Flavisolibacter tropicus: one gene and its partner. The protein of the gene in region 2 interacts with the protein of the main gene of each other region in a pairwise test. Links are inferred from orthologs where the notes say so. Each region holds a gene or a part of one and is shown on either strand. Other genes may lie near its edges. The genes, in order: SY85_RS21680 and SY85_RS08160.

The links.
Region 1: the proteins of SY85_RS08160 (region 2) and SY85_RS21680 interact in binary tests that used the Bacillus subtilis proteins (3 or more experiments, as listed by UniProt). The link is inferred for Flavisolibacter tropicus from one-to-one orthologs.

The regions. Positions count from the first base shown.
Region 1 is NZ_CP011390.1:5,062,096-5,074,161, forward strand. The notes cover bases 4,374-8,127. They hold SY85_RS21680 (efflux RND transporter permease subunit), read left to right. Parts: upstream 4,374-4,753; coding sequence 4,754-7,927; downstream 7,928-8,127. Other genes in these bases: SY85_RS21675 (efflux RND transporter periplasmic adaptor subunit), read left to right, coding at 4,374-4,714; SY85_RS21685 (NAD(P)/FAD-dependent oxidoreductase), read left to right, coding at 8,083-8,127. In the rest of the region: SY85_RS21650 (hypothetical protein), read right to left, coding at 1-87; SY85_RS21655 (TetR/AcrR family transcriptional regulator), read left to right, coding at 225-902; SY85_RS21660 (TetR/AcrR family transcriptional regulator), read left to right, coding at 1,017-1,622; SY85_RS21665 (TetR/AcrR family transcriptional regulator), read left to right, coding at 1,626-2,249; SY85_RS21670 (TolC family protein), read left to right, coding at 2,224-3,618; more of SY85_RS21675, read left to right, coding at 3,635-4,373; more of SY85_RS21685, read left to right, coding at 8,128-9,414; SY85_RS21690 (hypothetical protein), read right to left, coding at 9,794-10,249; SY85_RS21695 (SusC/RagA family TonB-linked outer membrane protein), read left to right, coding at 10,585-12,066. UniProt on the Bacillus subtilis protein: Required for self-resistance to surfactin, an antimicrobial lipopeptide surfactant produced by B.subtilis. Also required for swarming motility.
Region 2 is NZ_CP011390.1:1,936,637-1,947,867, reverse strand. Bases 3,297-6,215 are described here. They hold SY85_RS08160 (ABC transporter permease), read right to left. Parts: upstream 5,457-6,215; coding sequence 4,137-5,456; downstream 3,297-4,136. Other genes in these bases: SY85_RS08155 (ABC transporter ATP-binding protein), read right to left, coding at 5,466-6,215; SY85_RS08165 (hypothetical protein), read left to right, coding at 3,651-3,938; SY85_RS08170 (hypothetical protein), read right to left, coding at 3,297-3,606. Also shown: SY85_RS08190 (sugar phosphate nucleotidyltransferase), read left to right, coding at 1-585; SY85_RS08185 (NAD(P)H-dependent flavin oxidoreductase), read left to right, coding at 755-1,738; SY85_RS08180 (carboxypeptidase-like regulatory domain-containing protein), read left to right, coding at 1,804-2,199; SY85_RS08175 (2'-5' RNA ligase family protein), read right to left, coding at 2,258-2,788; more of SY85_RS08170, read right to left, coding at 2,857-3,296; more of SY85_RS08155, read right to left, coding at 6,216-6,401; SY85_RS08150 (zinc dependent phospholipase C family protein), read left to right, coding at 6,549-7,541; SY85_RS08145 (NAD(P)/FAD-dependent oxidoreductase), read right to left, coding at 7,520-9,088; SY85_RS08140 (5'-nucleotidase C-terminal domain-containing protein), read left to right, coding at 9,265-9,993; SY85_RS08135 (bifunctional metallophosphatase/5'-nucleotidase), read left to right, coding at 9,983-10,924; chromosomal replication initiator protein DnaA, read left to right, coding at 11,047-11,231.

The DNA of each region.
Region 1 (12,066 bases), 3.1 Mb from region 2 along the record:
ACTCAATGTAATACATACACAGCAAGTAAGAATAATTGCTGGAAGCCCCAGTGCTATAGTCCATTTCGGTTGCGAGAGTGTCTTCATATACTTGAGTTAAGCAATTATAAAAAGAACAGTTATTTCCCGGTTAGGTCAATATTAAGGTACTATCTATTTTAGGACTGACGCCACAGATCTTGTTTCATGTGTAGCTATTGGAAGGTCAATTGAGGAAAAGGCGGATGAATCTGAATTTTGGGGTAATAGTTCTATCGCTGATTCATATTCGAAAATATCTTTTCTTTGAAGCGTTAATTAATATGAGTCAGGATAAGAAACGAGATGCAATTATAGAAGCAGCCTTAAAACGCTTCGCCCATTTTGGTGTGGCTAAGACCACTATGACCGAGATCGGTAATGATCTCTCGCTTTCCAAAGCCTCGCTGTATTACTACTTCCCAGATAAATTAAGCCTGTATGCTGCTGTATTAAAGCATATTTCAGAAGCTACTGAAAAGAAAGACGAGGCGATTATTACAAGCAAAGAAATTCCACTGGAAGCCATTCATACCTACCTGGATATCCGAACCGACTTTATTATTAAGTATCACAACATACTGGAGTATTTAAAGACGTATACCCCGTTGACCATGCCTCCTGAGCTACAAGAGTTGTTTTCTTATTTTTATAGCCGTGAGTTGAGTCGTATTACGGCTATTATAGAAAAAGGCAAACAGCAAAGCGTTTTTCATATTTCAGATTCCCGAAAAACGGCCGAGCTATTCTTTGACTTCTTGGAAGGCTTCCGGTATTCCTTTATAACACGCAGTGGCAATTTCTTCCCCGACAAAAAGCAATTCCTGACCATCTTAAAAAAGGAAAAGGAGTTTGCTAGTATCTTTTTTAAAGGCCTTTCTTAACAGCCATCAACTTTTAACATTTTAAAATCCCTTAAAAATTAGGGATAATTCTTTTTGTTATACTTTTGACTTTTAAAGCAAAAAAGTCAAATAGTCAAAAAGTCAAAAGTATAAATGAAGGCAGAAGGAATAGAGAGACAGGAGCACATACTGGAAGCCGCAATCCGGCGCTTCTCTCACTTTGGAATTCATAAAACAACGCTAACCGAGGTAGCAGACGACCTGTCTATAAGTAAGCAGGCGCTGCATTATTATTTCGCGGATAAGCAAAGTTTAATTGCGGCTGTTCAGGACAAAATCACAACCGATTATCTCAATGGCATTGCTAAAACACTTGAAGCGGCAGGTTCAACGGAAAATGCATTGGTAAAGTTGATCGATGTTAAAAAAGACTTCTTTGAAAAATACTTTATGCTGGCTTCTCAGTTTAGAGGTACAGATAGTAATTGTATAAATGCAGATAAAAAGATCGAAGAGGTTAAACAGAAATTAATAGAGGAGGAGAAAAGTTTATTGGCAGCGTTGTTTCAAAAAGGAATTGCATCAGGCGAATTGAAAATAGTAGACTCCGTCAAAACAGCCGGTTTGTTACTAGACACACTTACCGCATTTACCTACTGTATCAGTGCTAAAAGCCTGCCGGAACCAAAAGATTTCAAGGATCTCTACCGAAAACAAAAGGAAGTAATGCAACTTTTTTACAACGGTTTAAAAAGCTAGGCAATGGGAGAAGTGGTGTTACAAAAAGCAAAAGAGTTGTTTTTCACCTACGGGTTGAAAAGCATTTCCATGGACGACCTGGCCAAACAAGCCGGTGTTTCCAAGAAAACCATTTACCAAGCCGTAGCCGACAAACAAGAGTTAGTCGGGAAAGTAGTGGATGATTTAATCCAATGTCATCAGGCTACATTGACTACCAGTTGCACATCATCTGCCAATGCCATTGAAGAAGTGATCAATCTCTCTTGTGTGCCTTTTGACACATTAGCCGCCATCAATATCAACTTCTTCTACGAGTTGGAAAAGTTCTTTCCTGTAGAATGGAAAAAGCTGATAGCGCACAAGCAGAAAACCATGCAGCCTACCATTATTAAAAACCTGGAAAGAGGAATGGCTGAAGGTCTTTATCGTGAAGATTTAAATAGTGCTTTTACAGCTGCTATTCGATTACAGCAAATTTCAACCGCTTTGAATCCTTCTGATTTTAATGAAAAGAAAATGGATACAAGGCAACTGATGAACGACCTGACTCTCTTCTATCTACATAGCATTACAACAACAAAAGGAAAACGAATTTTTACTAAATACCTAAATCTCAATAATGAAAACAAATCCATTCAAGCATAAATCCCAACTGTTTTTACAGCGAGGGGTGTTGCTGATCGCTGTCTTATTCAGCTTTGTAGGGATGCAGGCGCAAGAGCCGGTGCAGTTGAATCTGAAGGATGCAGTGAATTATGCTGTTAAAGCAAACCAAAATGCCAAAAAAGCCCGTTTGGATGAAGAGAACAGTCAGTACAAAATAGATGAAGTACGTGCGCGGGCACTGCCTCAGATCAATGGTTCTGCTGCTATAGTGCATAATCCGTTATTACAAATGAGTGCACTACCCAACATCTTTGGACCGAATCCAAACCCGAATGAAACCATATTGGTGGCCTTTGGTCAAAAATGGAATGCGAATGCAGGTGTTTCTTTAAACCAGGCATTGTTTGATAAATCGGTATTAACTGGTTTGAGTGCAGCAAAGGCTACACAGGAGTTTTACAAGTTAAGTGCTCAATTGACAGAAGATCAGGTGATTGAACAAGTGGCTACCAACTACTACCAGGTATTGGTACAACGCCAACAGGTAGGTGTGTTGGATTCTACCATCAGGAACACCAGGCGCGTGCAAAGCATCTTGGAAAGTCAATATAAAAATGGGTTGGCTAAGAAAATAGATATAGACCGTATTACGGTAAATATCTCCAACTTGAATAGCCAACGCCAACAATTGTTGAATACATTGGCTTTGTTGGAAAACCAATTGAAGTTCTACATGGGAATGCCAATACAAACACCCATTAGTATTCCAAATGCTGATATAGAAGCAATTCAACCAAAGGCTGTAGCAAAAAACGATTCGGTAAATGTGGAAAGCCGACTGGAGTACCAGTTGTTGAAGCAACAAGAAGAGTTATTGACGCTGCAGAAAGAAGCGTACAAGTCGGAATATTATCCAAGTCTTTCTCTGTCCAGCAACTACTCCTATCAAGGTACAGGCAATAAGCTACCTGTATTAAAAGGAGAAAAGCAAGGCGTGAATTGGTTTGATGCCGCATCTGTAAGTCTGAACCTGCGTGTGCCCATCTTTAATGGTGGTGCTACAAAGGCACGCATTAAGCAGGCCGATGTAAGTATCAAGAAGTTGAATGAAGATATCAATAACACCACGTTGGCATTGAACCTGGCATTTGAAAATGCCAAGACACAGATCAACAATAGTATTATCACACTGAATAGTCAGCAGGAAAACGCACGCCTGGCCCAGGAGGTTTACTTCAATACACAGAACAACTACAACAATGGTTTGGCTACATTAACCGACCTGTTGAACGCAGAAACTTCATTAACGCAAGCTCAGAACAGTTATTCTTCTGCCTTGTTGAATTACAAGGTGGCAGAGATTCAATTAATAAAAAGTCAAGGACAATTAAAATCGCTATTAAACTAAATCAAGAAGCATAACAATGAGAAAGAAATCAATAATAAGAGCACTGTTAACAATTGTTATACTGGTAGGTGTTGTCGGATTGATCGGATGGGTGTTGACCAATAACAAAAAGAAGAATGAAGCAAAGACGGCATTAGTAGCGCAAGCAGCTTCCGGTGAAGTAGCCGTACGGGTTACTCCTGTTAAAAAAGAAGCGTTAGCTGCCAACTTTGGTGCTAACGGAAACTTTGTCCCTGCTCAGCAAATGAATTTTGCTTCTGAAAACTCCGGTCGCGTTACCCGCGTATTGGTAGATGAGGGCAGCTATGTACACAAAGGACAAACCCTGGCTATCATTAAAACCGATGCGTTGAATATTGACCTGGAAAGTGCACAGGCCTCTTACCAAAATGCCGCACGTGACAAGCAACGTTTTGAAAATGCTTTTCAAACAGGTGGCGTTACCCAACAACAATTGGATCAGGCCAAACTGGCATTGGAGCAGGCAGAAGCAAGAGTGTCACAGGCGCGTATTCGTGTAAGTGATGCCAATATCAAATCGTCTATCAATGGTATTGTTAATAAGCGTTATATCGAGCCAGGTGCTGTGGTAAACCCAGGAACTCAATTGTTTGAGTTGGTTGATGTGTCTCGCTTAAAGTTAAACATCACGGTAAATGAATCACAGGTAGCCAACCTGAAGCTGGGAGATAAGGTAGATGTGAAAGCAAGCGTGTATCCCGACTTGAACTTTGGTGGCACTATTACATTTATTGCGCCTAAATCTGATGCTTCTTTGAACTTCCCTGTTGAAATAGAGATTGCCAGCAATCCGGGAAATAAATTGAAAGCGGGTATGTATGGAACGGCCTTATTCAATTTTGAAAATGCAGCTCCTATTACTGTGGTACCTCGTGCAGCCTTTGTAGGTAGTGTAAGCTCAAACCAGGTGTTTGTATTGGATAATGGAAATGTAGCCAAGCTGCGCAATGTAGTAGCAGGTCGTGTGTTAGGCGATAAGGTAGAAATATTACAAGGCCTGAATGAAGGTGAGACTGTAATAATCAGTGGTCAGATCAACCTGACTGATGGTAGCAAGGTTGCTCCATTAAAATAAGAGATTGAGGCTGTAGGAATTCAAAATCAAAATGTAAAGATGAAACTAGCAGAAGTATCGATAAAACGTCCCACCCTCATAATCGTATTGTTTACGATACTGATATTGGGTGGACTCTTAAGTTATTCGTCACTTAACTACGAGTTACTGCCAAAGTTCAGTCCCTCCGTAGTTTCTGTGACTACCATTTATCCGGGTGCATCACCCAGTGAAGTGGAGAATACGGTATCAAAAAAGATTGAAGACGCGGTGTCTTCCATGGAGAACATCAAGAAGCTTGATACCAAGTCGTTTGAAAGTGTATCGTCTGTGGTAATCACAATGAAAAGCGGGGCAGATGTGGACTACGCCCTGAACGATGCACAACGTCGTATCAATGCGATCTTAAAAGACTTGCCAGAAGATGTTGATCCACCATCATTGAACAAGTTCTCGCTGGATGATCTTCCTGTGATGACCTTGTCGGCTTCTGCCAATATGGATGAAGCGGCTTTCTATGATTTGATGGACAACCGTATTGCGCCTGTATTATCAAGAGTAGACGGTGTGGCCAAGGTAAACCTGATTGGTGGCCAGGAGCGCGAGATCCAGGTGAGTATTGATGCCAACCGTTTGCAGGGTTATGGTCTTTCTTTATTGCAGGTACAAAATGCCATTCTTTCTTCTAATCTCGACTTCCCTACCGGTAGTGTACAAACGAGAGAGCAGGATGTATTGATCCGCTTATCGGGCAAATACAAATCGGTAGATGAGTTGCGCAATTTGGTCGTTGCTAACCGTAATGGCGTGCAGGTACGTTTAATAGATGTAGCTGATATACAGGATGCACAGAAGGACGTAGATAAAATAGCCCGTGTAAACCAGCAAAGTGCCATTGCCGTTCAGATCATGAAGCAGTCTGATGCAAACGCTGTTGGCGTAAGTGAACAGATCCACGCAACTATAGATAAACTGCAAAAAGATTATGGTAAGACAGGTTTGAAGATTAGTGTTGCTAACGATAGCTCTATTTATACCTTACAGTCTGCAGATGCCGTAATTCACGATCTGATGCTGGCGGTTGTGCTAGTAGCCTTTGTAATGCTGTTCTTCCTGCATAGCATCCGTAACGCAGTGATTGTAATGGTGGCTATCCCGGCATCATTGATCGCTACGTTTATTGGTATGGCCCTGTTAGGTTATACATTGAACCTGATGTCTTTGTTAGGCTTATCACTGGTGGTAGGTATCCTGGTGGATGATGCCATTGTGGTACTAGAGAATATTTACCGGCATATGGAGATGGGTAAGAACCGCGTGCGGGCAGCTTATGAAGCTACTAAAGAAATCGGGTTTACGGTAACCTCCATTACATTGGTAATCGTGGTCGTGTTTGTACCCATTGCCTTAAGTACCGGTTTGGCTGCGGATATTATTAAGCAGTTCTGTGTAACCGTATCTATTGCCACATTGATGTCTTTGTTATCATCATTTACAATCGTGCCTTGGTTATCCTCTCGCTTTGGTAAGCTAGAGCGCATTTCTAATAAAACCTTCTTCGGCCGCATTATCATTGGCTTTGAAAAAGGCTTGCATTCGTTTACTGAATGGGTGGGCAATATCCTGAAATGGTCACTGGCGCATAAGAAAACCACTTTAGCGTTAGTGTTCGGTTTATTGTTTTCTTCTTTCTTCTTGCTGGGCGCCGGCTTTATTGGGGCAGAGTTCTTTGCCAAGAGTGATAGAGGCGAATTCTTAGTACAAATAGAATTGCCTAAAGATGCTTCTATTGAACGAACCAATGCCGTTGCTCAAACCGCTGAAAACTACCTGAAGAATAAAAAAGAAGTGACCAAGCTGATTACTACAGTCGGTCAGTCTAGTGAAGGCATGGGGGCTTCTCAATCTACACCATACAAAGCTGAAATTGATGTGCAGTTGGTGGCTAAAAAAGACCGTGAAGATGATGCGAATATCTATGCGGCTAAAATAAAGAAGGAGTTAGAACCTTTGCTGGTGGGTGCTAAAGTAAAAACAGTACCCGTAAGTATCCTGGGTACGGCAGAACAAGCTCCGTTAGCCTTGATTGTTACTGGTCCTGAATTGGATAGTGTAATGGTGTTTGCCAAAGCGGCCATGAATGAATTAGGAAAGGTAAAAGGTGCTACAGAAATGAAGCTGTCTGTAGAAGCGGGTAACCCGGAGATCAATGTACAGGTAGACCGTGATAAGATGGCGGCACTGGGGTTGAATCTTTCAACTGTAGGTGCTACTATGCAAACAGCCTTTAGTGGTAATACCAATGGTAAGTTCCGCCAGGGAGAATATGAATACGATATCAATATCCGCTATGGTAGTTTCAACCGCCAAAGCATTCAGGATGTGAGCAACTTATTGTTCACCAATGATAAGGGGGAGCAGATTCGTTTATCTCAGTTTGCAGCTATTAAAGAGGGTTCAGGCCCTAGCATGTTGGAGCGTCGTGATAAGAGCACTTCAGTAACGGTGCAGGCGCAAGCGGTTGGTCGCCCTACCGGTACAATTGCTGCCGAGTGGCAGGTAGCTTTTGATAAACTGCGTCGTCCTGCTGGCGTTAGCTATGTATGGAGTGGTGATATGGAAAACCAAAGTGAAGGTTTTGGTTCATTGGGTATTGCCTTGTTAGCAGCCATTGTATTGGTGTACCTGATCATGGTGGCCTTGTATGACAGCTTTGTATATCCGTTTGTGGTATTGTTCTCTATTCCTTTGTCAATCATCGGAGCCTTATTAGCACTGGCGTTAACGAATAATACATTAAACCTGTTTACGATCCTTGGTTTGATCATGTTGATAGGTCTGGTAGCCAAGAACGCCATCATGCTGGTAGACTTTACCAACCAACGTAAAGCTGAAGGTGCGTCTACGTACCAGGCGTTGCTGGATGCCAACCACGCCCGTTTACGCCCCATCCTGATGACAACGATAGCGATGGTAATAGGTATGCTGCCAATTGCGATTGCCTCAGGTGCAGGTGCAGAATGGAAGAATGGCCTAGCTTGGGTTATCATTGGTGGTTTGATCAGTTCGCTGTTCTTAACATTGGTAGTGGTGCCCGTAATGTATGCTATCTTTGATAAGCTCATCAACAAGGCAAAGCGTGGTAAAAAAGATCAGCCGATCCATGAGTTAATGGAAGAGCCTTACGAGTTAAAGCCACATCACGAACACAGCTTTGATCCATCACATATTTAATTAGAAAATAAGGGCTTTAACAAAGTTTGGCATTGATTATTAGATAGGTAATATAGTAGGAGGGCTTATGCCCTCCTGCTTAATGATTTTAGGTACACTGCTTGTGAGTTCAGATAGCGGATTGATTTTGATTAGCGTTGTTCAAAAGATTAATTATGAAAAAGGTAGTAATAGTTGGTGGAGGATTTGCTGGGGTTCGTTTGATTAAGAAGCTCTCAAAAGACAAGCGATTTCACATAACTCTGGTGGATAAAAATAATTATCATTTTTTCCCACCCTTACTTTATCAGGTTTCTACTGCATTTATTGAACCTTCTAGTATTAGTTATCCTTTCCGCCGTTTATTTCAGGAAAAGGATAACCTGCGTTTTCATATGGGCTCGCTGGTAAAAGTAAATCCACAGTCGAATACCATAGAAACTGATACCGGCACAGTACCATATGATTATCTGGTGTTGGCATTAGGTACAGAAACCAACTACTTTGGTATGCAAAATGTAAAGCAATCGGCCTTGCCTATGAAAACGATAGATGAGGCTTTGAACTTGCGCAATCATTTGCTGCTGAATATGGAAAAGGCTGTACGCGCTACTAATAAAGCCGATAGAGACCGTTTGCTTAATATCGTCATTGCAGGCGGTGGCCCTACTGGTGTAGAGCTGGCAGGTATGTTGGCTGAGTTAGGGCACAACACCGCCAGAAAAGAATACCCGGAAATCAAGGACTTTGGTAGCCACATTTATGTTGTTGATGCCGGTCCGGTTTTACTGGCACCCATGAGCAAAAAATCACAAGGAGAGGCATTGCATGTATTACAACATCTGGGCGTTAACGTGATACAGAACACAGCTGTAAAAGACTATGTAAATGGAAAAGTAGTTTTGGCCAATGGTAATATCCTAGAAACGGAATCTCTCATTTGGGCATCAGGTGTTGTGGCAAGAGAAGTGCCTGGCTTGCCAGCAGAAGTGTTAGGAAGAGGAAGGAGAGTATTGGTAGATGAATTTAATTGTGTGCAGGGTACCAATAATATTTTTGCTTTAGGCGACCTGTGTTTGCAAACAACAGATAGTAAGTTTCCTAACGGCCATCCGCAAGTGGCACAAGTAGCAATTCAGCAGGGACAATTACTTGCAAAGAACCTGCAACGTAAAGAAGATAATCAATCCATGCAGCCATTTGCTTACAAGGATAAAGGTAGCATGGCCATCATTTCAAAATACAAGGCAGTAGCTGACTTACCGAAGATTTCATTTAAAGGATTCTTTGCCTGGCTGGTGTGGTTGTTCATACATATTATTCCGCTCATTGGTTTTCGCAATAAGGCGAAGCTGGCGTTTAGCTGGTTCTGGTCGTTTATTACTAACGATCCAACATTACGATTGATTATACGCCCTGATGACAAAGCCGTACAAAAATTGAAAGCAATGAAGGGGCACTGTGATGACGAGCCTGTTTCTTTGAGTAGCAAAAGACAGGCAATCTAAATAAGGCAATAGTTTGAGTTTGGTTATACTGCGGGGGAGCTTAGGCTTCCCCGTATTTTTTTGAACTAGGATTATTAAGATATAGATGGATTAAGAAGAAATAATTACATACCTATTATTGCAAGAGTTGACTTTTATAGGTCAACTTTTTTGTTCAATCTGAAACAGGGAGGCATACGATTTTGTCTGATTAACTTATCAAATGCAGGCCCGTTCCTTTAGAAGTAATTTTCCTTAATAATAACACAACAGCTTGTTTACAAATAGGTAACATACCTCTACTTACTTTGCCTTTACATTCATATAGCAAGCAATTTTTCTCCGCCTTTTGTATCTACAAGAGGCTTTTTTATGTTGGCACAGGAATGATCGTACTTCGTTATGCGGATAAGCCGTTGATCATCTGATAGGTGCTTTCTGATCCTATAGCCGGAAAGATCCAGGCCAGGGAAAATAATAGCGAGGCCACTTCAAATATACCCAGCTCGGAAATAAAGTCTACGCCTATGCTCACAACCCGCTGTTTCTGTTTGTCAAAAAGCTGAATGTTGGCGTGGTCTTCTTTATAATGGTATTTTAAATCGTTTACAGTAACAGCCCCGCTTTGACCATGTCGTTGCGGCTGAAACTCACCAAGTGTGATTCCATACTCCGATTTTAAGGCAATCTTCTGTTGCAATACGCCTACATCTTCTAAAAAGAATAAACGATGGTGCGTGTAATGTAAGCGGAATGCTTTTGACTCAGGACTGAAGGTTAACTCAGCTATTTGTTCAGGTCCTTCCAATGTCCAAAGGTGTAAACCATTGGCTTGTACATGTTCAATCCACTGCATAAACTTATGTATTAAATAAAGAAACTGTACGGCAAAATTTACTTCTTTTAAATTAGAATAACACCTCTGCAATTAAACTTCATAATTATTTAATACAGATATAGACCTATGGATGAGGTATAGGAGGGCGGTTGAAGAATTATGATTGTAAGATTATCGGTTATTCATTTATGTTAATGCTTCGTTCATAATAAGGTTACATTTTGTTTAGTTTCCCTTAACAATTTAGAAATATTACAACGCCATCTTGCACACGAAAAGCACAACATCATAAAGTGCAAATGATAAGTGCTAACTGCTTTTTGCTTTTTTCAATCTAAAAATATTTGCTTCACATGAAACTATTGACTGCAGCATCGTTGATGCTAAGCAGTGTGCTGCTGCCGTATGCAATGCAGGCACAGACTGCGACCAACAACCAAACCGACAAAGTCACTGCCTTATTAAGAGTGTCGGGTATTGTAAGGGATGCTGAAAGCAAGCAGCCTCTAACAGGTGTTACAGTAATGAACAATGGAAAAAAAGTATTGGGTACAACTGATGCTGATGGAAACTTTTCTGTTTCAGTAGCACAAGGTAGTACAATGATCTTTTTATCTGTATCTTTTTCACCACGATATTATTCTGTTACAGCTGAAGAAAAGGGAATCAATATTTTCTTAGAGCGTGATGCTAAACAGTTGGATAATGTGGTAGTTACTGCCTTGGGTATTAATCGTAAAGAAAAGGCGCTGGGTTACGCTGCTCAAAGCTTAGGTGCTAAAGATGTAAGTGATGCACGTACGAACAACTGGTCTAGTGCACTTTCCGGAAAAGTAGCGGGTTTAAATTTAATTGCTCCCGGTTCAGGCCCTGTAAACTCTACCCGTATTACATTAAGAGGTGATGGATCTATGGATCCTACGCTTAACCAGGCGCTGGTTATTGTTGATGGTGTGCCTATTCAAACAGGTATTCAATCTTCTGGTGTGGGTAACGCTTACCAGGCAGGTAGTGGTAACGACGTCCCTGTAGACTTTGGTAACGGTATTCAAGATATCAATCCTGATGATATTGAAAGTATTTCTGTATTGAAGGGACCCGGCGCAACAGCCTTGTATGGTAGCCGTGCAGCTGGTGGTGCTATCCTGATCACTACGAAGTCGGGTAAAAGTAACAACAAGGGTATAGGTATTACTGTTAACTCAAACTATAGTATCAATACGGTATTGAAGTGGCCCGACTACCAGTATGAGTATGGCCAAGGCACTGGTACCGCTCGTAACGCAGCTGGTCAAAACTATTACTCGTATGGCGCTTCTGCCGATGGCGCTAACACCGGTAGTACCAGTAGTGCCTTTGGACCAAAGTTCGACGGCCAAATGTATTATCAATACGATCCTTCATTAGAAGGACAAGGAAAGGAGCGTACTTTATGGCGTCCCTATAAAGACAATATCAAAGGCTTTGGGAGAACAGGCTTTACCCTTACCAATAATATTGCTTTAGAAGGCGGAAATGACAATGGTGGCATGCGTGCTTCTATCACCCATACCAAGAATGAATGGATCATGCCGAATACTGGCTTTGAACGTTTAACAGTACAGGGAACCGCTAATTATAAGATCTCTGATAAGCTGAAGGTTAATACCAAACTATCTTTTACCAATAAGAAAAGCGATAACCTGCCAGCAACAGGCTATAACAATCAGTCCATTGCTTACTTTATGATCTTCCAAAATCCAAGCATTCCACTGGAATGGTACCGCCCTGTCTGGAAGAAAGGTTATGAAAACCGCCAGCAAATTCACCCTTTTAGCTCTTTCATCGACAATCCT
Region 2 (11,231 bases):
GTAGCTGAGATAGATGGCGATAATATTGTAAGACATGTAATTGAGAAGCCGCAGATTCCAAAATCCAATATGGCGCTGGTAGGCGTGTATAAGATAAAGGAGAGCAACCTGCTTTTTGAATGTCTAGAAGCTAATATTATGCAGGGCCTTAAAACACATGGTGAGTTTAGTATTACCGACGCTATTGACTGCATGATTAAAAAGGGCGCACAGTTTAAAGCCTTTAAGGTGGAAAGCTGGTTTGATTGTGGTAAGCGTGAAACCTTACTGGAATCAAATGCCACACTGCTAAAAAAGTTTGGTGGAAGTATCATGTCTTCACAGGCTTATGAAAATACAGTTATTATACAGCCCGTGCGAATTGGTAAGGGGTGTGATATCCGGAACTCTATTATTGGGCCTAACGTTACTATTGGAGAGAATACCACCATTGAAGCTTCTATTATCAAAAACTCCATAATAGGATCCTTTTCTAACTTGTTTGATATTGTATTGGACTACTCCATCATTGGTTCCGACACCGGGATACGCGGAGAAACCAGAACATTAAATATCGGCGATAATACAGATATAGACCTAGGATAAAGACTGGCCTCTGGCCCCCGAAGGGGAAACTTAGGTGTAGGTAGGTCTCATCGAATTTAGCTACTCCTTTATCATATAGTCATTATCAGGGCATGTCTAATGCCCAATACCTATATTGCACAAGCAATTGCTTTAACGTCATTTAGTGAACAATTACTCATTTTAAGGCATGTCCGTAACTTATAATACTAACATATCTAAGTTTCCTCTTCGGGGGCCAGGGAACCGTATTACCCAGCTTTTTGGCATTGAATATCCTATTATTCAGGCGGGCATGATCTGGGCGAGTGGCTGGAAGCTGGCCAGTGCGGTCAGCAATGCTGGTGGTCTGGGAATGATCGGGGCCGGCAGCATGTACCCCGATACGCTTCGTGAACATATTCAAAAGTGTAAAGCAGCAACTGATAAACCGTTTTCAGTAAACCTGCCCATGCTCTATCCCGACCTGGAAAAACACATCCAAATAATTATTGAGGAAGGTGTAAAGGTTGTCTTCACATCAGCAGGCAACCCAAAGACTTGGACACAGCATTTTAAAAATCATGGTATTACTGTCGTGCATGTTGTGAGCAGTAGCAAATTTGCCTTGAAAGCTCAAGAAGCAGGTTGCGATGCGGTGGTGGCTGAAGGTTTTGAAGCAGGCGGTCATAACGGAAGAGAAGAAACTACTACAATGGTGTTGGTGCCCGCAGTAAAGAGGGCGGTGACTATCCCCATAATAGCTGCAGGAGGAATTGCTACTGGCCGGCAAATGCTGGCAGCCATGGTGTTGGGTGCGGACGGAGTGCAAGTGGGAAGCCGGTTTGTAGCCAGTGAGGAAGCGTCCTCTCATCCATTGTTTAAACAAGCGATCATTCAGGCAAAGGAAGGTGATACGCAACTGTCAATGAAAAAGCTAACTCCCGTTCGGCTATTGAAGAATAAATTCTTTGAAGCAGTACAAGATGCTGAGAAAAGAGGAGCTAATGAGGAAGAGCTAAAACAGTTGTTAGGAAGGGCGCGGGCCAAACGAGGAATGCATGAAGGCGATATGGATGAAGGAGAGTTAGAAATAGGTCAGGTGAGCGCATTATTGGAAGATATATTGCCTGCTGGCTTAATTGTGAAAAAGTTATGGGCGGAGTTTAACGAAGCTTTGCAAAATCCAATTTAAAAAAATAACTTTACCTCGTTAGTTTGGTAAAGTGTGTCCTGAATAACCGCTCAAGTCACCAACGCATGAAACTTAAATATTTACTGCTTAGCTGTTTTATAACTGTTTTTTCATTTTTTGCCAGTGCAAATACTGGTGAGGAAAATGCTAAAAAAAGCGATGTTATTGGAGGTGTGTTTACGCTTGACTCTAAAAAGCCTTTAAGCAATGTTAGCGTTACTGCATATTCTAATGCCAAGAAGGAAAAGGTAATCTTAACCGACTCGCACGGCAACTACTCCTTTACTGATCTCAAGCCTGGTACTACTTACCGCTTTGTATTTGAGAAAGAAGGATACAAAAAAGTAATTAAGGAAAAATTCATTGCCCGCGTAGATGAAGCGCAGCAATTAAACATCCAGATGGAAGAGCATGCTTCTTTTGATTTCATGCCAGGACCATCACAGTTTTTTGATTTTTAAGGCTACCTTAAATGATATTCAAAAGGATGCTCAAAAAGCATCCTTTTTTTATTACGCTTTAGTCTGCGTTTTGAAAACGGGATAAATGTAAAATATCCCAGCTTCTTCCGTTGTGTCGTAGCGTAGAAAGCCCTGTTCCTGTAAAAGCTGTAGCAAATTCTTTAGATTCAAAATAGGCCCAGGCTTCTGCAAAGGATTTTTTGTAGAGGTCTCTAGTTGCAATAGTGATATGCGGGTGAAAAGGACGTGTGTCAACCTTGGCGCCATAGTCTTGGTGATCAAGGAAAAAATGATCAACTCTTTTTTTGAAGTGTTTTAATTTCTCATCCACATCTACATCAATAAAGATGGTGCGAGGTTTAAATGCTGAAAAATTCTTTGTAGCAATAGGGAATCGTTCTACTCGTAGACATATTTCATCCAACTGGTTTAGTAAGCTTTGCTCTTTTTCACGTTGCATCCAATAGGGAGGAATAATAGTGAGATGAGCTGGTGATTTTAGGCCTACTTTACAATTGTATTTATCCAGCATGTACTGTTTATAGCTTAATACTTCTTTATTTAATTCTTCAGGCAATACTATGGCCATGTAATACATATACATAAATAAAAAAGTCCCGCTGCTGTGCGGGACGGTATGGCAAGTTACGAAACCTTCTAGTCTTCGTCATGTTCATTATTGATATCCAGTCCTTCCTCATTTTTCTTTAAGGTAAGATCTTTGTGTTTGCTTAAAAAGCTACGGTACTTGTTATAAACAGCTTCAGGTTGCTTTTGGCCGTTAATAGTAAGCACTCCATTCTTGTGTTCAATAGTGTACTGCTTTTTATTGATCAATCCGTCTTTTTCTAAACTGCTTTCAAAGTCTTTGTATTCCTTGATTTCTGCCTTTGCTTTTTCTATGTTTACTTTTGCTTTTTTAAGAGACTTCTCAATTTCGGGACGCATATTTTTCATCTGTTCTTCAATCTTGGGAAGCTCTACTTCTTTAATACGTTCAATGTCTTTACGCATTTTCTCCATATCCACTTTAGCCATAGATGTTTCAATATCGGCTCTTAATTTATCTGCATCAAATTGCTTCATAGCCCTATCTATTTCAGCTTTCATTTTTTCAGGGTCAATATCCTTCAATGCTTTATCCAGTTCTGCCTTCATTTTTTCTACCTCAATAGGAGGAATAGAAGGTATAGGCTTTTTCAGTTGAACATCTAATTCTTGCATAGCTCTATCTACTTCTTGCAAGGCTTCATCAAAATCTTTCACTTTTCCATCTCGGTGTTGGGGTATGGTGTCTTTAATGAATGTTTGTTGTTGGCGAGAGGAGGAAGAACGGTTTTGGGCAATGGTTATAAAGCCAGCCAGTATCAAAACGGCTACAATTCCAATAGATGCGTTGCGTTTCATAAACAATGGTTTTATAGTGACGAAATGTTTCGTACAAATATACGATGGCGTTCGTATGTTGGTCAGCCGTTCATCCAATTGTCTTTTATTTAACAAAGGCTACAGATGTGTTTGACGAGTATATGGATTCAAAAAGGGACTATTTAATTATTCCCTATATATCTAGTATTTCTAAATGGCATCATTTTCTTTTAATAAAGCCAGTGAATCAGTTAATGATAAAGATGGGGCAAATGCCAGTTATAGTACCATCCAACTTTACTCAACTCCCTAACATTACGGAGTTGAGTAAAGTTGAGGTAGGTTTTAGCATTGATTTGGGCAGCCTTTAAGCGATAGATATATAAACAGGATTTAAAATATATGTTGCTTAAATTGAACCTTACATAAATTGATTTAATAGAAAATAAAAAATGAACGACTGTAGATCACTAGCCATTATCTAGGTCATTCTTTACAGGTTGCCAAATTGACAATACAAAAAAGTCCTGCGCGGAGGCAGGACTTCAGTTTGATAAATCAATAATTTATTATCGTGTGATCCACTTAGCCATTTCTTTTAGGGTTGGCTTTTTACCATATAATAAAATACCGGTGCGGTAGATCTTGGCGCTAAGCCAAGTGGTAAATAAGAAGCCTAACACTAATAGAAGCATTGAAGTTCCCAATTGCCAGTAGGGTACTGTATCTGGCACACCAAATGGTATACGGGCCATCATTACAATGGGCGAGAAGAAAGGAATAAGACTAGACCATGTAGCCAGCGAGCCCCCGGGATCATTGATGGCATTAATCATAATGATAATGCCTAAGATTACAGGTAACGTTATGGGGAACATAAGGCTTTGAGCATCTTGGGGATCTTCATTTACTGCACTGCCAATTGCTGCAAACAAGGAAGCATAGAAAAGATAGCCTCCAATGAAATAAAAGATAAAGCAACTGATAACTAATCCCCAGTTAATGGTATTAAGTGCTACTTGGGCTTGCGCAAGGTTACGTAGAGCTTCAGTGCCTTGTTGGCTTTGCCCTGGAATTTGTTCGCTGGCTTGTTGGGCTTGTTGTAACACTTCTGGTGGAATCATAGATGTTAGTACAGAGCTCAATACACCAATTAGTACAATCCATATTAAAAATTGGGTAATACCTACAGCTCCAATACCTATGATTTTACCCAACATTAGTTGGAATGGACGAACCGATGATACCATCACTTCAGCAATGCGATTGGTTTTTTCTTCAGTAACACCACGCATTACCATGGTTCCATAAATCAATAAAGTAATGTAGATCAGGAAAGCCGTTACATAACCAATGCTTCTGGCTACCTCAAAACTGCTGTTTTGTAAGCCGGATTCTCCTTTTTTACTGGTATTGATGCTTACGCTTTCTGCCCTGGTTTTAATCGAGTCAATACGTTTGGGATCGATCTTTAACTCCTGGCTGATCAAATTATTTTCTAAAGCACGGCTTATATCTTTTTCAATCTTACTATTTGCTGCAGCATTCAAACTTTTTTCAGTAATCAGCCTGAAGTTCGACGTTTGGTTGATGCTGGTGTGTGGTGCAAATAGTACAGCCGAATATCCTCTTTTGACAAAGTTGCCAGTGTCTACATCATTAGCAAAAGAGTAGGTGATAGTTTTGCTACTTTCTAAGCTGGATTTTAAATAACCGGCAGGGTCAACTACCGCCACTTTCTCATGCGACATGTTTCGGACAGTCATGAAAATGACAAACGCCATAAAGCCCACAAACAATAGTGGGGTAAGAATTGTCGTGAGTAAGAATGTTTTTTTACGAACACGGGTAATGTATTCTCTTTTTATAATGATCCAAATCTTGTTCATGTGTATATATTATGCGGTAACGTTTTGAAATTGACGGCTAGCTGGCGTGCCTTCTACCAGTTGAATAAAGATCTCATTCAATGAAGGCAGTATCTCACTGAAGGAAGTGATTGGCGTATTGCCTTGCAAATAAAAGCGCAATACATCGTTGGGCGTGTATCCGTCGTTGATCTTTACAATTAATGATTGATCATTGTTTTCTTTTACCACTTCAAATGCTTGGTTGGTATTAATAGCAGGTAGTGCTTCAAAGCCAATGCGGAAAAGATTTTTCTTGAACCGCTGCTTTACACCTTTTACTGTGCCATCTAATATTTTCTGGCCTTTGTTCACTAATGCTATATGATCGCAAATTTCTTCCACCTGTTCCATGCGGTGAGTACTAAAGATGACTGTAGAACCAGATTTTGCCAATTGGAAGATTTCTTCTTTAATAACATTGCTGTTTACAGGATCTAAACCACTAAAAGGTTCATCCAGTATAATCAGTTTTGGGCGATGTAGCACTGTAGTAACAAACTGTAGCTTTTGCGACATACCTTTTGAAAGGTCTTCTACTTTTTTATTCCACCAGCTTTGCATTTCCAACTTAACAAACCATTCCTTAATAAGCTGTAAGGCTTGGTCTTTACTTAAGCCTTTGAGCTGAGCCAGATAAAGGGCTTGTTCACCAATTTTCATTTTTTTATACAAACCTCTTTCCTCAGGCATGTATCCAATATGTTGAATATCTTTTTCTGGGTTGAACGGTTTGCCATCAAAAAGAATCTGGCCATCATCAGGATAGAAAATACCGGTTATCATGCGGAGCAATGTCGTTTTTCCAGCTCCGTTAGGGCCTAGCAGTCCAAAGATTTGACCGGGCTCAATCGAGAAGGAAATGTCGTCTACCGCTTTTTGGGTAGCATAATATTTCTTAAGGTTACGTAACTCTAGTAATGGCATGGTGCAGTGTTTGTTTGACAAATTATAGGCTCAAGGTACATATTTTTGAAATTCTTGATGAGTGGTGGATTCCGAGTATTGTAACAATGAAATTTATAGTTCAGTTTCGTTTGTTTTTGAGACTTTTGCAAAAAAAATAAAGTAACTATGAAACAGCGGATAGTGTGGATAGTTGGTCTGTTTGTTCTAATTGGATTGAGTAGCTGGGGTTTTCTAATGCACCGTACCATCCATCAATTAGCGGTTTATGAATTGCCGAAAGACATGCAGCCCTTTTTCTATAAAAACCTGGACTATATTGTTAAAAACGCTCCTCGTCCAGATGAGCGAAGAACAAAAGATAGTACCGAAGCTTCAAAACACTTTATTGATTTTGAAGCTTATGGTGATTCGGCTGCCTGGAAAATGCCACTTACATGGAATGAAGCGGTAGCTAAATATTCTAAGGATACATTGTTCGAGTATGGTTATGTGCCTTATGTGATAATGAGTGTGAAAGAGCAGTTGACAAATGCCTTCCGGCAGAAGAATAAAGACAGTATACTGTTTTACGCTACAGACCTAGGACATTATATTGAAGATGCGCATGTGCCATTGCATACTACTATTAATTATGATGGGCAAATGACTGGGCAGAAAGGATTGCATAGTTTATGGGAAAGTGTGGTGCCGGAAATTGAAATTAACACTTACAATCTAAGCAGTCGCCATAAAGCCAAATACTTAAAGCGTCCAGAGCAGGCTGTTTGGGAGGCGCTACGTCACGCACATCAATTGGTGCCTGATGTCTTTCGCTTAGAAAAGGAAACATCTAAAGACTTTGTAGACAGCACAAAGTTTCGTACACAAATACGTAGAGGCCGTGAGGTGAAAAGTTACTCTTCTGACTTCGCAAGAGCTTATAGTAGTCGTTTAGGCAGTACCGTAACTGATCAGGCAATTCGATCGGCTAACTTATTCTCTGACTTTTTGTATACCAGTTGGGTTGATGCTGGAAAGCCAGATTTAACTCCGTTGTTAACCAGCAGTATGACAGACCAGGACAAGAAAGCATTAAAGCAACAAATGAAATGGTTTAAGAAAAACCAGTTGCAAGAAAATAAGGCTTTGATTAGTCGTCAAAGTAAGGATAGTGAATAAGTTGCTATTGCTTCGGCAACCTTTTCGCCATCCATAGCAGCACTAACAATACCTCCAGCATACCCTGCACCTTCCGCACAAGGATACAAATTGGTAACCTGCGGATGTTGCAGGGTTTCTTTATGTCGGGGTATCCGTATAGGCGACGATGTCCGGCTTTCGGTTGCAACCACAACGGCTTCGTTGGTAAAGTAGCCTTTCATCTTTTTCCCAAATTCTTTGAAGCCGGTTTGAAGTGCCTTGTGTACATGGGTAGGAAGAACCTTGCGCAAATCTGCAGCATGAATGCCTGGCAAGTAGCTGCAATCAGGGAGATCAGATGAGACTTTATTTTTAAAGAAGTCTTCCATGCGTTGTGCAGGAGCAACAAGTTTACCGCCCCCAACATTAAAGGCTTTATGTTCCACGGCTTGCTGATAGAGCATGCCAGCTAAGGGACCATGTTTTTTAAATGACTGTATATCTTTCTCTTCAATATTTACAACAATACCACTGTTAGCATATGGGTTGTTGCGTTTGGAGGGCGACCAACCATTAACCACGACCTCACCAGCAGCAGTTGCAGCTGGGGCTATAATGCCGCCGGGGCACATACAAAAAGAAAAAACACCCTTACCATCCACTTGTTGCACTAAGCTATATGCAGCAGGTGGCAGGTGTTCGCTACGTATATCGCAATGATATTGAGCCGTGTCAATAATGTGCTGTGGATGCTCTACCCGCACACCTAATGCAAAGGGTTTAAACTCTATTTGTAATTTCTTGTTGTGGAGTAATTCAAATATATCGCGTGCAGAATGACCTGTTGCTAATAATACGGCTTTGGCAGGTATGCTATCACCATCGGCAGTTGTAACTGAGGTGATGTGACCCTTTTCAACAGTAAAATCAGTTAGCTTTTTATCAAAACGTACTTCGCCGCCACATTCAATAATTTTTTCCCGCATAGCGGTAATAATATGCGGCAACTTGTTAGTGCCAATATGGGGATGTGCTTCATATAAGATGCGTTCATCAGCCCCAAAGTGTACTAGAATATTCAAAATGCGTTGTACATCGCCTCTTTTAGTGCTGCGTGTATAAAGCTTACCATCGCTATAGGTGCCGGCGCCTCCTTCTCCAAAACAGTAGTTACTCTCTGGATTCACAACACCTTCTTTGTTCATAGCTGCCAGGTCGCGTCGGCGGGCTCTTACATCTTTCCCTCGTTCTAGTAATATGGGCTTAACACCTAATTCAATCAAGTGTATAGCTGCAAATAAGCCGGCAGGGCCAGCACCCACCACCACTACGGTGTGTTCGGCTTGACTAACATCATGTAGTAGTAAGGGAGGGAGAGTAGTTTGTTTAAACGGTTCATCAATGAATACGTTTAGTGTAAGGTGGAACCAGGCCTGTCGGCTACGTGCATCGAGTGATTTTTTTAAAATAGTATAGCCGGTTACGCGTTCAGGCTTTACAGCACAGTTTTGTGCAATTACTTGTTTAACCGAATTTTCACTAGCTGCTTCTGATGGCAGTACTTTAATTGTAATTTTCTGTTGCATGTCAGGTAGTTATCCTGAAAAATGGATGATGCAAAGGTGTTACAAAAGGATTTATCTGCCATCACAAAAGTTTTAAATTTCAATTAAAGAATGAAAAGAGTGATTTTAGCAGGCACCACCTAATTTTGGCCCAGAATTTCAAACACATGCGCACTTTTAGAAAACAAATACAGAGTATGCCCATCGCTCTACTGCTCTGTTTCTTAGCTTCTTGTAATACATTATTTCTACCTACTAAAACAGAGTATAAGGATTATCGGATAACAGCCGAAGTGCCTAAGGATTCAGGCATGCTGCAGTTGATGCAGCCCTATAGAGATAGTGTGGAAAGAGGGATGAATCAGGTAATTGGTGTTGCTGAAAAGACTTTAGATAAAAAAATGCCAGAAGGTAGCTTGAATAATTTTATGGCTGATGCTATGTATGTAATGGCTAAAGAAAAATATGGCGTGGCTGTAGATGCAGCTTTTGTTAATTATGGAGGTATTCGTATTAATCAGTTGGCAGCTGGTCCTGTAACTCGTGGTAAAGTGTTTGAAATAATGCCATTTGACAATTTATTGATTCTGCAAAAAGTAAAAGGCGATGTGTTGCAGCAATTCCTGGATTTAACGGCTGCACATGGTGGCTGGCCAGTAGCTGGACTTACTATGCAGATACAAAATAAAAAAGCTGTAAATGTGAAGGTAGGAGGGGTGCCGCTTGATTTAAATAAAACATACATCATCGCTAATTCTGATTATGTGGCAAACGGTGGTGATAATGCTGCTATGCTAAAGCCTATTCCGCAGCAAACAAATGGCTATTTAATGCGTGATGCAATCTTTGACTATATCAAAGTATTGAAATCTCAAGGAAAAAATATTTCTGCAACCGAAGACAATCGTGTATCCAATGCTCAATAGAAGAAAGTTTTTAACACAATCAGCACTTACAACTGGAGCTTTTCTGGTAGGTTCTAAACTGACACATGCAGCATCTTATTTTGAAGCGCCGCATAAGTTAACGATCCTTCATACAAATGATACACACAGTCGCATAGATCCTTTCCCTATGGATGGGAGTCGTAATCAAGGATTAGGAGGGGTGGCAGCTCGCGCACAACTCATAAAGCAGATCCGAAAGCAGGAAGAGCACGTGTTATTATTAGACGCTGGTGATATTTTTCAGGGCACTCCTTATTTTAATATATATAAAGGGGAGCCGGAGATCAAAGCCATGACTTCTATGGGTTATGATGCCACAACGATTGGTAATCATGACTTTGACGCAGGGTTAGGGAACTTGGCCTTGCAGTTAGAGCGGCATGCCTCTTTTCCGTTGATTATCAGTAACTATGATTTTGCCAATACGCCTATGGAAGGACGTTCTCAACCTTACAAGATTTTTAAGAAAGGAGGGTTGAGGATTGGTATCTTAGGAGTGGGTATTGCAATGGATGGATTGGTGCCCGCCAATTTGTTTGGTAATACAAAATATTTAGATCCCATTCAGCAGGCAAATAGATATAGCGCAGAATTAAAACAAAAAGGTTGTGATCTGATTATTTGTTTGTCACATCTAGGTTATGAGTATAAAGAAGATCAGAATAAAATGTGTGACAAGGTGTTGGCAAAAGAGTCGGAAAATATTGACTTAATCATTGGAGGTCATACACATACGTTCCTGGATGCACCTGTAGTCATAAAGAATAAAAAGGGGGATGATGTATTGATCAATCAAGTCGGATTTGCGGGTATACAACTGGGTAGGTTGGATTTTATTTTTGAAAAATCTAGCAAGAAAAAAATGATTTCAGCGCAATCCATATTAGTTACACAAAAAACTGAGATATAAAAATTTTTTTTCTCGAACTTCCTTTAGATATTCGTTGTCCTATCCAAATTTATTTATACACATCTTGTGAAAAACTAACTGTTCATTAATTCAATAACATATTCTAAAACTGTTCGATATACATGGAGAAAAATGCCAATCTCGTTTGGACCAACTGTTTGTCTATCATAAAAGACATCGTAGAATGGCAGCATTTCAAAACATGGTTTGAGCCCATTAAGCCAGTTGCTTTAAAAGAAAAAATACTAGTCATTCAGGTGCCTAGCCAATTCTTTTATGAGTACTTAGAGGAGCATTATGTAAACCT